Regions from separate parts of the Nonomuraea sp. NPDC049695 genome, predicted to be linked through region 1. Evidence: riboswitches for the same ligand, from Rfam matches in the RefSeq annotation. Region 1 holds a riboswitch; each other region holds the start of a gene.
The links. Region 1 has a riboswitch for thiamine pyrophosphate ahead of tenA (thiaminase II). Riboswitches for the same ligand answer to the same signal wherever they lie in the genome.

Region 1 (5,406 bases):
TGATCGCCCAAGGGCCGAGTTCAGCTCGCCGACACCGAGAAGCTGTTGGTGCGGAAGTCCATCCCGCCGCTGGACGACGTGATCTCGTAGCCGAACTGGACGTCGCCGAGCGTCACGTCACCGAACCAGTTCCTGGACCGGAGCCAGTTCAGGATCGCCTTGATGTCCACGCTCCCGGAGCTGACGTTGCCCTGCCGCACGAAGGAGAACACCTGGTTGGACCCGTTGGAGCCGCGGTAGACGTCCCAGCTGTGGCCGCCCACCGACGCGCTCGTCTGCCGCGACCCGATCGGGCCCACCGGGCCGTACTTGTTCATCCAGAGCATGATCTCGTAGGTGTGGCCGTCGCACCAGATGTCGTACGCGCTGGTGTAGGCGCCGCCGTTCGGGACGGTCACGTTGAAGCTGCTGGTCGCGCTGCCGAGGGCGCTGAGCCGCCGGTTCACGTTCTTCGTGGCGTTGGGATAGGACTTGACGCCGCCGGTGTTGGGGTGGTTGGCCCAGACACCCCAGTTGCTGTACGAATTGGCCCAGATCGTCTGTGGGCCGGCACCGCTGCCCCAGATGTTGTTGTAAAGGGTGTAACCGCCGTTGGTCCAGGTGCCCCACTGGGCCGTCGAGGACCAGACGGCGGCCTGGGCGGGCTGAGCGAGCACCCCGATGAGCGCGACGAGCATGGATGCCGAGACGAAGAGGCGGAGCGTCCTGAGCATGATCTCCCTTTCCGCTGTTGTCGGCCGATGGCGGGCACCTCCTCGTCGAATCCGGACTGTCGAAGCGCTTCGACGAGATTTCGACGCGACCCGGACCGGTTCGACGGGGAAGTGGGGTCACCGTAAGTCCGCATCCGGCCAGGGGAAACAGCGGCGAGCAAGAAATCCTCACCATCGCAGGTCAAGCGATGAAGGGTGACGGGATCGACGTGAAAGTTTCACCCCGGCCGCCGGTCTCCGGCGCCGTCTCACGCGCGTTCCGCCGTCATGCCGCTGGTCCGGGACTGCTCGCCGTCTGCTAGCGTTCCCCGTGACGCGGGGTGCCCGGTAGGCCGGGCTGAGATCACACCCGTCGAACCTGATCTAGTTCGCACTAGCGAAGGGACGTCATCGGTGACCTTCTGTGAGCAGATGTGGACGCGCACGGCCCCGTTGCTCGAGGCGATCCACGACCACCCGTTCAACACCGCGCTCCGCGACGGCACCCTCGACCGCGACCGCTTCGCGTTCTACCTCGTCCAGGACGGCCGCTACCTGGTGGCGTACTCCAAGGTGCTGGCGACCGCCTCGGCCCGCGCCACCGACCCGGCCGACGCCGCGTTCTTCGCCCGGAGCGCGCACACGGCGCTGGTCGTCGAGCGCGGCCTGCACGCGGGCTACCTGCAGCAGTTCGGCCTGGCGGCCGCCGAGACGGAAGCCGTCGCCACCTCGCCCACCTGCCTGGCCTACTCCTCCTATCTGCAGGCCACGGCTCTCGCCGCCCCCTTGCCCGTGCTCGCCGCCGCCGTGCTGCCGTGCTTCTGGGTCTACCAGGACGTCGGCACGGCGCTGCTCGAGCGCACGGCGGAAGCCGCCGACCACCCGTACCGGACCTGGATCGCCACCTACTCCGACCCGTCCTTCGCGGCCTCGGTGGAGCAGGCCAGGGCGCTCGTGGACCGGCTGGCCGAGCTCGCCGACCCGGGGACGCGCCGGGCGATGGAGGAGGCGTTCTGCCGGGCCACCGAGTACGAGTGGATGTTCTGGGACAGCGCGTGGCGCCTCGAGACCTGGCCCACGGCGCGGTGGCTGGCCCGCCACCCCGCCGTCACGCGAACGACTCGCTGAGCTCCCTGCGCAGCTCGTGGGCCTGGTGCAGGTAGTGGCGGGCCAGCACGGAGCGCCCGGACGAGTGGTACAGCTCGCCCAGCGACTGGTACGTGTCGGCCTCGCCGCTCCGGTCCCCGAGCTGCTGGAAGATCACCAGTGAGCGCTCCAGCTGGTCGGAGCCGTCCGACCGGTCGCCCCTGGCCACCTGGAGCCCGCCCAGGTTCCGCATCGCGTACGCGCCGCAGTGCCGATCCCCGAGGGCCTCGAAGATGTCCAGCGCGTGCCCCTGTGAGCGCATGGCCCTGTCGGACTCGGCGACCAGGTCGTACAGGCGGCCGAGCTGCATCGACACGCAGCCCTCGCGGTGGGCGTCGCCGAGCTCCTCGGCCAGCCGCAGGGCGTCCCCGAGCCACCTGGAGGCCTGGCGCACGTCGCGCAGCGACAGGTAGACGCGCCCGATCGCCTGCCGCGCGTACGCCTCGCCGCTCCGGTCCCCGATGGCCAGGAACATGGCCAGCGCGTGCCTGAAGGATCCGAGCGCCCTGAGGTGCCGGCCGGAGAACTGGTTGACCGCCGCCAGCCCGCAGATGGAGATCGCCTCGCTCCGCGTGTCGCCCAGCTCGTGGAAGATGGCCCGCGCCCGCCGGAACATGTCCCCGGCCTCGGCGTAGCGGTCCTGGTAGACGCAGACCTGGGCCAGGCCGCGGAGCATGGCGGCCTCGCCGTGGCGGTCGCCGGCCGCGCGGGCGCTGTCCAGGGCGACGCGGTGCGTGGTCTGCCACTCCTCCAGGCGGCAGTGCAGGTCGAAGTACGGCACCAGGGTCGCGGCCAGCCCCCACGCGGACTGGGCCAGGCCCGCGTCGGCGGCCAGCCGTACGGCCTCGACCAGGGAGTCCTGCTCGGCGTCGAACCACGCCAGCGGCTCGGCGGTCAGGCGGCCGAGGGTCTCCCGCTCCAGGCTCCAGCGGGGCGCCCCGTCGGACGTCAGCCCGAACAGGGTGGTCGGCAGCCGCGTGGCGGCGTGTTCGGCGGCGGTCAGCCAGCCGCCGAGCACCCTGACGAGCGCGTGCCGTTCGGCGCCGTCGATGGTGGGGGCGCCCGCCTTCTCCTTCGCGGCGCAGCGGACCAGGTCGTGCAGGCGGTAGCGGGGCTGGCCGACGGGGTCGGTGCCGGCCAGGCGCAGCAGGTTGGCGTCCACGAGGGTGTCGACCACGGTGTCCGACCGGTGCCGGTCGAGCACGGCGTCGGCCACCCAGCCGGGCACGGACTGCGAGCCGAGCAGGCCGAGCGCGCGCAAGGCCAGGGCCGCGTCGCCGGGGAGCCGGCGGTAGCTGAGCTCGAACGAGCCGCGTACCTCGAGGTCTCCGGCGCGCAGCTCGTCGAGGCGGCTCGTCTCGTCGTCCAGCCGCTGTCGCAGCACGCTCAGCGGCCAGCCGGGCCGCCCGGCCAGCCGGGCCCCCGCCACCCTGACGGCCAGCGGCAGGTGGCCGCAGGAGTGCACGATCGCCTGTGCGGCCTCGCGCTCCGCGGCCACCCGCTCGGCGCCGACGATCTTGCCGAGGAGCTCCTCGGACTCCTCGGGCGCCAGCACATCGAGCTCGAGCTGGAGGGCGCCCGGCAGTTCCGCGATCCGCCGCCGGCTCGTGACGAGCACCGCGCAGCCGTGGCCGGGCAGCAGGGCGCGTACCTGCGCGGTGTCGGCGGCGTCGTCGAGGAAGACCAGCATGGGCCGCCGGGCCAGCAGGGATCGGTACAGGGAGGCCCGCTCGCGCAGCGTGAGCGGCAGGGCCGGCTCCGCGACGCCGAGCGCGCGCAGCGCCTCGGCGAGGAGGTCGAGGGGGTCGGCCGGCGTCGTCTCGGTGCCGCCGAGGCACAGGTAGAGCTGTCCGGCCGGGTATTCGGCGCGCAGGGCGTGCGCGCAGTGGACGGCCAGCGCCGACTTGCCGACGCCGGGTGGCCCGGTCACCACGGCGATCGAAGGGGGGCCGTCCGGCGGCCGCTCGCCCGCCGACAGGGCCTGGGTCAGCGCCGCCACGTCCGCCGCCCTGCCGGTGAAGTCCGGCACGTCCGCGGGAAGCTGGTGGGGCGCGGCGGCGGCGAGCGCCGCAGGCGGGTCGCCCGCCGTCACGGGCGCGGGGTCGCCCGCCAGCACGGAGGCGTGCACGTCACGCAGGTCCTGCCCCGGCTCGATGCCCAGCTCGTCCACGAGCTGCCGCCTGATCGTGGTGTAGGCGTGCAGCGCCTCGGCCCGCCGGCCGCTGTGGTGCAGGGCGAGGATCAGCCGCTGCCACAGATCCTCCCGGTAGGGGTGCTCGCCGATCAGCGCGCGCAGGTCGTCGATCGCGCCGGCGTGCTCGCCGCGCGCCAGCTTCAGCTCGGCCAGCTCCTCGGCCGCGGCCAGCCGGGCCTGGGTGAGCACGCGCAGCCGCCCGTCCCACAGCGGGCTGGCGGGCAGGTCGCCGAGCGGCGTGCCGCGCCATAACGCCAGCGCGCGGCGTAAGTGCTCGAAGGCCTCATCGGTACGGCCCGCCGCCCGCGCCATGGTCACCAGTTCCTCGAACCGCAGGGCGTCCAGCCGGTCCGCGTCGAGCTCGATCGCGTAGCCGGAGGCCTGGGCCACGATCTGGACCCCGGCCGAGCGCAGCGAGCTCACGTACGTGCGCAGGTTGGCCACGGCGGACGACGGCTGCACCCGCGGCCACAGCACCTCGACGAGCATGTCCGAGCTGACCACCTGGTTGGCGTCCAGCAGCAGCGAGGCGAGCAGAAGCCTGGGCTTCCTGCCCGCGATCCGAAGGGGCCCTTCAGGACCCCAGACCTGCAGCGGCCCGAGAACCCTGAATACGGGCTGTTCAACCACCATGACCGCGCGTTCTCCTGAGCTGGACGCCGGGCGGGGCGCCCGTGGGTGAGGCGTATCAAGCTGGAAGGGCCTTTATACCGATTTTGGATGTTCTTTGTATGTCGTACTCGCAATCTTGGTCCCCAGCAAGAGCGCTTCGAAAGATCCAACGGACAGTTCGCGGTGCCGGTCGGGGACCCCCCACTCCGGCGCGCGCAGAAAGGTATCCGCATGAGACCCAGAGGGGTGCTTACGGCCGGGGTTGCCCTGCTCTTCAGCCTCGCCACGAGCTCGATCGCGACGGCGGCATGGGCCGCCCCGACCCCGTCTCCTAAGCCGTCGTCCTCGGCGCAGGAGGACGAGGGTGAGATGGGCAACCCGCCGAACCAGGTGGACGTTCCGCCGGTGTCGACCCTGGCTGCCCCGAGCTTCCAGCTCCCGTTCCCCTGCGGACAGACCTGGACGGGCAACAACAGCGGGAGCAGCGCCCACAGGTCGTACGAGATCGACTTCAACCGGGGCAGCACGCCCGACGCCGACAAGGGTGACACCGTGGTCGCCGCCGCGGCCGGCACCGTGGTCATCTCCGCCCACCAGGGCTCGACCAACGGCTACGGCAACCTGGTCAAGATCGACCACGGTGGTGGCTGGACCTCGTACTACGCCCACCTGAACTCCCGCGCCGTCTCGGCCGGCGCCCAGGTCGCCCAGGGCCAGAAGATCGGTACCGTGGGCAACACCAGCAAGCCGGGCAACAACATC
Region 2 (5,406 bases), on a different contig from region 1:
CAGCGCCTGGTCGAGCACGTCGAGCGAGGGAGCGCCGCCGGTCCCCATGATGAGCCGGGAAGCGAACTTCTCCCCGGCGATGATCAGATCATCCACCTTGCACCGCCGTCAGAACCTCCACCCGGTCACGGTCGCTGAGCGCCGTCGTCTCCCACGAGCTCCGCGTGACCACCTCGTCGTTCACGGCCACGGCCACCCCGGTGGTGGCCGAGGTCAGTCTGTGTACGGCCTGCGCCACGGTCATGCCGTCGGCCACCTCGTGCGCGGCCCCGTTGATCGTCACAATCATGAAATTTCCCGAAACCTTCCAGGCGCGCACAACGCCGCCAGCTCGCCCTCTTCGCCCCGCAGGATGTCGGCCGTCAACGGCGCCAGCAGCACGCCGCCCCGGTGGTGCCCGGTGGCCAGCGCGAGCCCCGGGGTGCCGCTCGGGCCGATGACGGGCAGGTTGTCCGGCGTGCCCGGCCGCAGCCCGGCCACCACGTCGGCGACCTCCAGCTCGGTGACGCCCGGCACCAGCTCCCTGGCGTCCCGCAGCAGTTCGTACAGCCCGCCCGCGGTCACCCGGGTGTCGAACCCCATCTCCTCCTGGGTCGCCCCGACCACCAGCTCGCCGTCACCCCGGGGGACGAGGTAGACCGGCGTGCCGTGCACGGTGCCGCGTACGCAGCGGGTGAGCAGCGGCTGCGGGGAACGCAACCGCATGATCTGCCCCTTGACCGGCCGCACCGGCACCTCTGCCAGCCCGGCGCTCCACGCCCCGGCCGCCAGGACGACCCGCTCCGCCGGTATCTCGCCGCCTTGGTCAAGGCGTACCCCTGTGACCCGGCCGCCGCCGTCGCGCAGCAGCTCGCCGGCGCGGGCCCGTACCAGCGGGACTCCCAGGCGGTCGAGGGCGGCGAGCAGCGCCGCCGTCACCCGCCGCGGGTCCACCCAGGCGTCGCCGGGAGCCAGCAGCCCGCCCCGCACGGAGGGCGCCAGCATGGGCTCCAGGCGGCGGCACTCGCGCCCGCTCAGCCGCTCGACGGGCAGCTCCAGCTTCTCCATGTACGCGGCCAGCTCGTCCAGCGCCGCCAGGTCGTCTGCCCCGAACGCCACGTCGAGCGTCCCGTCGGAACGCAGGTCCAGGGCCTCGACGCCCGCCAGGCCCGCGTCGGCGGCCAGCTCGGCGGCGAAGCCGGGCCAGCGGCGCAGCGACGCCGCGCCCAGCCGCAGCAGCGGCGCCTCGGTGTAGGAGACCTCGCTGACCGGCGCCAGCATCCCCGCGGCCGCGTGCGAGGCGCCCGAGGCAGGGGCGGGGTCGACGAGGGTGACCGGCCGCCCGTCGCGGGCCAGCCGCCAGGCCACGGAGAGCCCGACGACCCCGGCGCCCACGATCACATCCATCCGCGCTCCCTTCGCCGGCATGATCCGGATCAGGTGTCTTGCGGTCGAAGGCCCGGTGAAGCCTTCCTCTCAGCCCGGTTACGGCCGGACTCCCGCGCGTCTTTCCGCCTCCAGCCTACGGCCTCGGCGCGACGGCCCGGCACCGCCCCCGTTATGGTCATGAACGTGAATCATGTCGTGGTGGTAGGAGCCGGCCTGGCCGGGGTGCGCACCGTGGAAGCGCTGCGCGGACGCGGTTTCGGCGGAAGGATCACGCTGATCGGTGAGGAGCGCCATCGCCCCTACGACCGCCCGCCGCTGTCCAAGGCCGTGCTGTTCGGCGACGCCGACACCAGCTACGTCGGCACCGACCTGGCCGCGATCGACGTGGACTTCCGCCCGGGCGTCAGCGCCAAGTCGCTGCGCCAGGGCGTCGTCGAGACCACCGAGGGCGAGGTGCGCTACGACGGGCTGGTCATCGCCACCGGGGCCGAGCCGATCAGGCTGCCCGGCGACGGCCCGCAGCACGTGCTGCGCACGATCGACGACGCCCACGAGCTCAGGGCCATGCTCGTCACCGGCGCCCGCGTCGCCGTCATCGGCGCGGGCTGGATCGGCGCCGAGGTGGCCACCGCCGCCCGCCGCGCCGGCTGCGCGGTGACGGTCATCGAGGCCGGTCCCGCGCCGCTCGCGGCCGCCGTCGGCGCCGAGATCGGGGCCCGCACCCAGCGCTGGTACGACGAGATCGACCTGCGGCTCGGCACCATGGTCGACTCCGTGGACGAGGGCGGCGTGCGCCTGGTCGGCGGCGAGTTCGTGGAGGCCCACGTGGTCGTCACGGGCATCGGCGTCCGCCCGGCCGTCGAATGGCTCACCGGCGCCGACATCGACCTGCACAACGGCGTGGTCGTGGACGAGCACCTGCGTGCCTCGCTGCCCGACACGGTCGCCGTCGGCGACTGCGCCGCCTGGTGGTCGCGCCGCTGGCAGACCAGGCTCAGGGTCGAGCACTGGGACACCGCGCTCAACGCCCCCGAGGTCGCCGCCGCGAGCCTGCTGGGCGAGGACGTGGCCTACGATCCCGTTCCGTACTTCTGGTCGGAGCAGTTCGGCCACATGGTGCAGTACGCCGGCCATCATCCGGCGGGGGAGCGGCTCGTCTACCGCGGCGACCCGGAGGGCAAGTGGTCGGCCGTCTGGCTCACCGCCGACGACGCCCTCGCCGCGGTGCTCGCCGTGGACCGGCCGCGCGACCTCGTACAGGGGCGCCGGATCATCGACGCGGGGCACCGCCTCGACGTGGAACGCCTGGTAGATCCAGATGTCCCCCTACGGGATTGTGTTGTTTGAGCAAGCACGCCATGTGGTAGTTGTGGTTTCGTGACGCTTTCTGTTGCACAGATCGACCGGGAGACCGACCAGCTCGTAGAAGAGTGGCTCACTCTCCCCGAAGTGGCCTCGCGCCTTGACCTTTCGATCGGGCGGGCCAAGCAACTCCTCAAGGACCACAAGCTGCTCGGCGTGCGCCGCGGCAGCGGCGGGCCGCAGGTGCCTGCGGTGTTCCTCGACGGAAAGGACGTGATGAAGGGCCTGCCCGGCACGCTGACCGTGCTGCAGGATGCCGGCTTCGACGATGTCGAGTCGCTGCGCTGGCTCTTCACCCCAGACGAGTCGCTCCCGGGGTCGCCCATCCAGGCGATCAAGGCCGGCCGTCATACGGAGGTCAAGCGGCGTGCCCAAGCCCTCGGTTTCTGAGGCGCGCCTCTATCTCTGCACCGACGGCCGCCGCGACCGCGGCGACCTGGCAGAGTTCCTCGATTCGGTGCTGGCCGCCGGCGTGGACATCATCCAGCTGCGGGAGAAGGGCCTGGAGGCACGCGAAGAACTCGCACTCCTCGAAGTCTTCCGCGACGCCTGCGACCGGCACGGCAAACTGCTGGCCGTCAACGACCGGGCGGACATCGCCTACGCCGCCCGGCCCGACGTGCTCCACCTGGGGCAGGACGACCTTCCTGTGACGGTCGCGCGAGAGATACTCGGCGACGACATCGTCATCGGCCGGTCCACCCACTCCGCCGCCGAGGCTTCCGCCGCGGCCGTGGAGCCGGGCGTCGACTATTTCTGCTGCGGCCCCGTCTGGCCCACGCCCACCAAGCCGGGCCGCCCGGCCCCCGGCCCGCCGCTGCTCAGGCACGCGGCCGCGCTGGAGACCGCACGGCCGTGGTTCGGGATCGGCGGCATCGACCTCACCAATCTGGACGAGGTGATGTCGTACGGGGTGAGCCGGGTGGTGGTCGTACGCGCGATCACGGAAGCGGAGGACCCGGGGGCGGCCACGGCGGAGTTCGCCAAGCGCCTGTCCTCCCGCTGACCCCGCAGGCCGCCCTGACGCGGCCACCCGTGTCCCCATCCACCCCATCCACCTTGTGCCGAGGCGTCCGCCACCCCGCGGGCGCCTCGGGCCACGAGCTCGTGACGGACTCGATGACGGCGGCTCGACTGGCGCGGCTGCGGTGACGGCGGCTCGACTGGCGCGGCTGCGGTGGCTCCGCGCTTGCCGGCGCGACGGTGGCCCCGTGATGCCGCCGCGGTCGCCGTGAAGCGGCACCGCCTGCCGCAGACGCCGCACCGCCCGGCCCCGGATCGGCGCGCGCATCGCCCTCGGAGGCGTCGGTGCCGAAGGCGGTGGTCGCGAGTGTGAGCGCGGCCGCGACGGCGATGCCCTGGCGTGCGCGGCGCACCCGGCAGAGGGCCGAGCCCCTGGGCGGAGACGCAGCTACGCGTCAGGTGTTGCGGGAGGTGGCGGCGATGGCGAGCTCCGTCAGCGCCGTGCGGGCCTCGGCCGTGACCGGCGCCTCGTCGAGCGCCGACAGCGCCCTGCCCAGGTAGTCGCCGATCAGGTCCTCGCACTCCCGCAGCGCACCGGTGTCGTCGATGATCCGCCGCAACGTCTCCACCCCGCGCTCGTCCAGCTCAGGGTCGCCCAGCAGCCGCCGCACGGTGGCCGCGTCGGCGGGGGAGGCGGCCGCCAGGGTGCGGGCGACGAGCATCGTCCGCTTGCCTTCGCGCAGGTCGTCCCCAGCGGGCTTGCCCGTCTGCGCCGGGTCGCCGAACACGCCCAGGATGTCGTCCCGGAGCTGGAACGCGATCCCGACCTGCGTGCCGTACCCCGTGCAGAGCTCGTCCATCCATGGCATGAGCTTGCCGACGGCGAGCACCAGCCCGAGCCTGAGCGGCTGCTCCACCGAGTATTTGCCGCTCTTGAACAGCGCCACCCGCAGCGCCGACTCGAACGTGTTCTCCCCGTGGGCCTGCTCCAGCAGGTCGAGGTATTGTCCGCACATCAGCTCGGTGCGCATGTGGTCGTGCACCGGCTGGGCCGCCGCCAGCGACTCGGGCGCCAGGCCGCTGGTGCGCCACATCTCGCCCGACCAGATCAGCAGCAGGTTGCCCAGCAGGATCGCCGCGCCCTCGCCGAACTGCTCCGCGGCGCCGTGCCAGCCCGACTTCTCGTGCAGCGACTGGAACCGGCGGTGCGCGGACGGCATCCCCCTGCGCAGATCGCTCTTGTCCATCACGTCGTCGTGGACCAGCGCGCTGGCCTGCAGCAGCTCCAAGGAGGCCGCGGCGGTGAAGATCTCGGGCACGTCCGTGCCGCCCGCGCCGCGCCAGCCCCAGTAGCAGAACGCCGGGCGCAGCCGCTTGCCGCCCGACAGCAACTCGTCGGCGGCCGTGCGCAGCGGCGCGAGCTCGGGATCGCCGGTGGCGGGCAGCTGCCGTTCGACGAATGCTCCGAGAGCACGCTCCACCTGCTTGCGCAGGGTGTCCATGCCGGCGGCGTCAGTGGTCATGCCTTGAGACTAGTGGCCGGGCGCCCGGATCGAATCCGCAGGTGTGCTGGAGGCCTTGCCGTGCCTCGGAGGTGACATGGCTGTGACCCCCAGGGTGACGCGCCGGCTCCCTGGGGTGGTGCGTCCATGACCTTGCGGTGGGGAGCTGACCTGTAACCTTGGGGCATGGCGCTTGGTCGACCCTCCATCC
Region 3 (5,406 bases), on a different contig from region 1:
GACCTGGCGCACACCACGTACCACGACGAGCTGAGCCTGCACAGGTCGCTGTCGGCGGAGTTCGGGGCCGATCTGGAGGGGGCGGTGAAGGGGCCGGCGTGTGCGGCGTACACGGCGTTCCTGCTGGAGTCCGCGGCGTCGTACGGGGAGGGGCTGGCTGCGCTTTATCCGTGTATGTGGGGATATTCGAGTCTTGGGCGGATATTGGCGGAGAATCCGCCCGATGAGCCGAGATATCGGGCCTGGGTGGACACGTACGCGGATCCGGGGTTCGAGGCGCTGACCGTGCGGATCGCGCAGATGATCGACGAGGCGGAGCCGGACCCGGTGCGGGCGGAGGCGCTGTTCGCCGAGGGTATGGCGCACGAGCTGGCCTTCTGGAACGTCCCGTAGCCGCCGTACGCTGGTGGCATGCCGGAACTTCCTGAAGTGGAGTCTCTCACCCACTTCCTGCGCGAGCGGGCCGTGGGACGTACGGTTCTCGGGATCGACGTCGTGGCCATCCAGGCGCTCAAGACGTTCGACCCGCCCGTGACCGCGCTCGGCGGGCTGACCGTCACCGGCGTGTCGCGGCACGGCAAGTTCCTCGACCTCGACTGCGACGGCCTGCACCTGGTCATCCACCTGGCCAGGGCGGGGTGGCTGCGCTGGCGCGACGACCTCTCGGGCGCGAAGCCGGTGCGTCCCGGCAAGGGGCCGCTCGCGGTACGGGTCCGGCTGGCGCCCGACGACGAGGGGCCGGCGCCCGGATTCGAGCTGACGGAGGCGGGGACGCAGAAGCGCCTCGCCGTCTATGTCACGAAAAATCCGGAGGACATCCCCGGCATCGCCTCTCTCGGCCCCGACCCCCTCCACGAGTCCTTCACCGTCGACGCGCTCAAGCGCATCGTGAGCGGCAACCGCACCCAGATCAAGGGGCTGCTGCGCGACCAGAAGGTCATCGCGGGCATCGGCAACGCGTACTCGGACGAGGTGCTGCACGCGGCGAGGATGTCCCCGTTCAAGATCGCGTCTTCGTTGACGGACGCCCAGATCGCCGACCTGCACGAGGCCATCGTCACCACGTTGGGCGAGGCGGTGGAGCGGGCGCACGGGCTGGCGGCCAAGGACCTCAAGGCGGAGAAGAAGTCCGGGCTGCGCGTCCACAACCGCGCGGGGCAGCCGTGCGACGTGTGCGGTGACACGATCCGCGAGGTGTCCTTCGCCGACTCGTCCCTGCAGTACTGCCCCACCTGCCAGACCGGTGGCAAGCCACTCGCGGACCGGCGCCTGTCTCGCCTGCTGAAATGAGCTGCGGTCTGGTTACTTCTCAGCAGCTCGGTTCTCTCTTGTAACCGATCGGGTCGTCGGCGAACATGGGCACCGTGGAATCACCCGATCGCTGCGACAGCACCATGGAAGACGACTACGACGTACGCCAGTGGGACACGCGCGAGGACTGCGAGGTCCGTCAGATACTCGACCGCATCGCGGACAAGTGGTCGCTGCTCGTGATCGCGCTGCTCGACTGTCAGAGCCTGCGTTTCACCCAGCTCCGCCGCGAGATCGACGGCGTCAGCCAGCGCATGCTCAGCGTGACCCTGCGCCAGCTCGAGCGCGACGGCCTGGTCACCCGTACGGTCCACCCCGTCGTGCCGCCCAGGGTCGACTACGCGCTCACGCCGCTCGGCCGTACGCTTCATCAGACCATCAAGACGCTGGTCACCTGGACGGAGGAGCACCAGCAGGAGATCGCCGCCGCGCGTGCGGCCTACGATGAGAGACGCGAGATGATGGAGTCATGACCGTTCCTGAGATCGAGGCCAGTGCAGTTCCCGACGACGCCTACCTGCTCGACGTCCGAGAGCAGGAGGAGTGGGTCGCGGGGCACGCGCCCGAGGCAGTCCACATCCCCATGACCCAGATCCAGGGGCGGGTGGACGAGGTGCCCGGCGACCGCACGGTCTACGTCGTCTGCCGGGTGGGTGGCCGGTCCCTTCAGGTGGCGGCCTGGCTCAACCAGCTCGGGCGCGACGCGGTCAACGTCGGCGGCGGCATGCAGTCGTGGGAGTTCGCGCGCCGCCCGATGGTGAGCGAGACCGGGCAAACGCCCTTCGTTGCGTAAAAAGCTCCAAAAGCGGGCGTAAAGCCTCCCTGTGGCATTTCAGCCGCCACTAGGGCATGATGAGGGCGCCAACTTCAGATCGTCGCGGGAGCTCGGGGTTCGCCGGGCTGAGAGGGCAGCAGAGATCCGCTGCCGACCGCCTGAACCTGTCCGGGTAATGCCGGCGTAGGGAGTGTGCGATGACGCATGTCGCCGACGAAGTTCCCCTGACCCTCGAGGGCAGGCCGCCGAAGACGCTGGGCGTACTCGACCAGGGTGCGCTCTGGGCGAACCTCGGCGTCAGCCTCCTGGGCTTCTCCGGGGCGCTGCTCCTGCTCGACCCGCTCCAGGGCGCCCCGCTCAGCCTGGCCGCCGCGCTGGTGGCCGTCGTGGTGGGCAGCCTCGTCGGCACGGCCATGGTCGGCCTGTCCGCCGTCCCCGGCACGCGGACGGGGCAGCCCGCGATGGTGCTGCTGCGGGGGCTGTTCGGGGCGAGGATCTCGTACGTGCCCACGGTGCTGAACATCGTGCAGATGATCGGCTGGGGCGCGTTCGAGCTGTGGGTGATCGCCAAGGCGGCCGGCGCGATCTTCGGGGCGGTGCCGTACCAGGTGTGGGTGATCGCGGCGGGGGCGCTGACCACCGCGCTCACCATCTGGCCGCTCGGGTCGGTGCGGATCCTGCGGCGGTACGTCACCATCGGGGTGATCGTGTCGCTGGTCTGGTTCGCCTGGTTCTTCCTGACCCGGGCGCCCGTGCACACGGGTGGGTCCTGGGCGGCGTTCGCCCCGGCCGTGGACTACGTGATCGCGCTGTCGGTGTCGTGGGTGCCGATGGCGGCGGACTTCGCCCGGCACTCCCGGTCGAGCGGGGCCGCGTTCACCGGCGTGGTGGGCGGGTACACGCTGGCGCAGGTGGCCTGCCTGGGGCTCGGCGTGTACGCGGTGGCCATGGCCGGGGCGGACGCGGTGCAGGCCGACGGGACGTCGGTGTTCGGCCCCTTCGTCGCGGTGCCGTTGGGCGCGCTGTTCTTCGCGATCCTGGTGCTGCGCGAGACCGACCAGTCATTCGCCAACGTCTACTCCACCACGGTCTCGCTGCAGAACCTGATGCCGCGCGTGGACCGGCGCATCTTCTCCACCGCCATCGGCGTGCTGACCGTCGCGATCGCCCTGTTCGTGGACGTCAACTCGTACGGGGCGTTCCTCGGCGTGATCGGGGCGGTGTTCGTGCCGATGTTCGCGGTGCTGGCCGTGGACTACTTCGTGCTGGGCGGCTCGCGCAGCTGGAACACCGAGGAGCACGCGCCTTCGCGCTGGTCGAGGCTGGTGCCGTGGGCCCTCGGCTTCGTGGCGTACTGGCTGACGACCTCCACGCCCACGCTCCCGCAGTGGGACGCCTACTGGCAGTCGGTCCGCGAGGCCATCGGCTTCGCCCGGCAGCCGTGGATGAACGGGGCGCTCGGCGCGGCCGTCGTGGCCGCGCTGGTCACCCTGCTCATCGGCGTGTTGACGCGCGCTGCTCGACGTTGAGCAGGTGCTGCTTGGCCGCCGTGCCGCCCGCGTAGTCGCCGAGCCCGCCGTCCTCGCGCACCACCCGGTGGCACGGCACGACCACGCACACGGGGTTGGAGGCCAGCGCGTTGCCGATCGCCCGGAGCGCGCGCGGCCTGCCGATGCTCGCGCCGATCTCCTCCAGGGTCGTCGTCGTGCCGTACGGGATCGCCGTCGCCTTCTGCAGCACCGTGCGGGCGAACGGCGTGGCCAGCGTCAGGTTCACCGGTGTGGCGAACGCGCGCAGGCGGCCGGAGAAGTAGGCGTCCAGCTCCCTGCGCACCGGGTCGAGCCGGCGCGCGTCCTGCCCGATGAACGTGCCCACATGCCTGCTGAGCAGCTCGAACACGTTGTTCTCCGGCTCGAAGCTGCACGCCACGATGCCCTTGCCCGTCACCGCGAGCACCAGCCTGCCGACGGCGCCGTCATAGGTGCCGAACGCGATGTCAGGGGGTGTCTCACCTCGATAGGTGCTGGAGGTCACGCGCAACAGGGCCTCGAGATCGCCACTCGACATGGCCCCCCACCCCTCCCCACCCACCGAGAATCGCCGTGACCGCAGCGTATCGGACGGATCGCCCGACGGACCCACCTTGCCACGTGCACTATGGAGGAGTGGGGGACGAATGGGCCGGGAGTGACGACGAGATAGCTCGCGCTGCGCTCGCCAGTTCGCCCAACGCCGTCGTGGTCGTCGACCGTGACCAGAGCGTGCTGGTCTGGAACGAGGCGGCCGAGCGGCTGTTCGGGTGGACGGCGGAGGAGATGCTCGGGCGCCGGGCGCCGATGGTGCCCGGCGAGCTCACCGCCGAGCACAACGCCGTCCTGGAGCGCGTACGCACCGGAGGCCAGGTCTCGGTCCGGACCAAACGCCTGCGCAGCGACGGGACCGTTCTGGACGTCCGGGTCGACATCAGCGCGCTGCGCCTGGGCAGCGCCGTGGCCGGATACGTCTGCGTCCACCACCTCGCGCGCGCCGACGAGCTCGCCAGGAACCGCATGGCCCGCAGGGCGCGGCTGGTGCGCAGGCTGACCGACGTGGTCGGCGACATCAACTCCGAACTTGAGCTCTCCGCCGTGCTCGACCGGATCTCGGCCAGCCTCACCGAGCTCACGGGGGCGGACGCGGGCGGGTTCGTGCTGATCGAGGGCGACCGCTTACGTCTGGTCAGCACGTACCAGCTGCCGGCCGCCATCAGGGGCACCACCACGGACCTGCGTACGAGCCTGGTGGACAAGCTCTTACGCACCGGCAAGACCGTCCTGCTGCAGTCGGACGAGCTGGACGACCTGGTGTGGGCCCGGCTGAAGGGCCTGCACACGATCGCGCTCGGCCTGGCCGCCGTCGGCGGGCGTCCCTACGGGGCCCTGTACGCGTTGTTCGCCGAGAGCACGCCAGGACACCTCGAGCTGGAGCTGCTGGAGCTGCTGGCCGGGCACGCCGGCATCGCCGTCGGCAACGCGGTGGCCTACCAGGAGGCGGTGCGGCAGCGGGCGCACGAGCAGGCCGTCTTCGACGCCAGTGCCGACGGCATCGCGGTGCTCGACGAGGCCGGCCGCGTGGTGCGGTGGAACCCGGCCGCCGTCGACCTCACCGCGTTCCCCGCCGAGGCCGTCATCGGCGGGCCGCCGCCGTTCCCGCTGCCCAAGCCGGGCGAGAAGGTCACGTTCCAGATGGAGACCGGGCGGTGGCTGGACGTCGTGAGCGCGCGGATCGAGGAGACCGGTGAGGTGGTCATCGACTTCCGCGACGTGACCACGGCCAAGGAG

Region 2: it holds a riboswitch for thiamine pyrophosphate, as region 1 does, so the genes downstream of both, thiO (glycine oxidase ThiO) here and tenA (thiaminase II) in region 1, are expected to answer to the same signal.
Region 3: it holds a riboswitch for thiamine pyrophosphate, as region 1 does, so the genes downstream of both, AB0J64_RS50325 (cytosine permease) here and tenA (thiaminase II) in region 1, are expected to answer to the same signal.

What each region holds. Positions count from the first base shown of each region.
Region 1 covers NZ_JBFANV010000024.1:8,638-14,043, reverse strand. The annotation lists gene AB0J64_RS21820 (hypothetical protein) at 21-716, opposite strand; TPP riboswitch at 1,020-1,115, shown strand; gene tenA (thiaminase II) at 1,107-1,820, shown strand; gene AB0J64_RS21810 (BTAD domain-containing putative transcriptional regulator) at 1,801-4,665, opposite strand; gene AB0J64_RS21805 (M23 family metallopeptidase) at 4,876-5,406, shown strand, end outside.
Region 2 covers NZ_JBFANV010000062.1:34,563-39,968, forward strand. The annotation lists gene AB0J64_RS38670 (thiazole synthase) at 1-96, opposite strand, end outside; gene thiS (sulfur carrier protein ThiS) at 89-289, opposite strand; gene thiO (glycine oxidase ThiO) at 286-1,386, opposite strand; TPP riboswitch at 1,376-1,492, opposite strand; gene AB0J64_RS38685 (FAD-dependent oxidoreductase) at 1,546-2,715, shown strand; gene AB0J64_RS38690 (Rv2175c family DNA-binding protein) at 2,746-3,120, shown strand; gene thiE (thiamine phosphate synthase) at 3,098-3,736, shown strand; gene AB0J64_RS38700 (polyprenyl synthetase family protein) at 4,149-5,216, opposite strand; gene metF (methylenetetrahydrofolate reductase [NAD(P)H]) at 5,382-5,406, shown strand, end outside.
Region 3 covers NZ_JBFANV010000115.1:5,407-10,812, reverse strand. The annotation lists gene AB0J64_RS50345 (transcriptional regulator) at 1-393, shown strand, start outside; gene AB0J64_RS50340 (DNA-formamidopyrimidine glycosylase family protein) at 412-1,290, shown strand; gene AB0J64_RS50335 (helix-turn-helix domain-containing protein) at 1,365-1,784, shown strand; gene AB0J64_RS50330 (rhodanese-like domain-containing protein) at 1,781-2,104, shown strand; TPP riboswitch at 2,179-2,294, shown strand; gene AB0J64_RS50325 (cytosine permease) at 2,284-3,615, shown strand; gene AB0J64_RS50320 (methylated-DNA--[protein]-cysteine S-methyltransferase) at 3,581-4,153, opposite strand; gene AB0J64_RS50315 (PAS domain S-box protein) at 4,252-5,406, shown strand, end outside.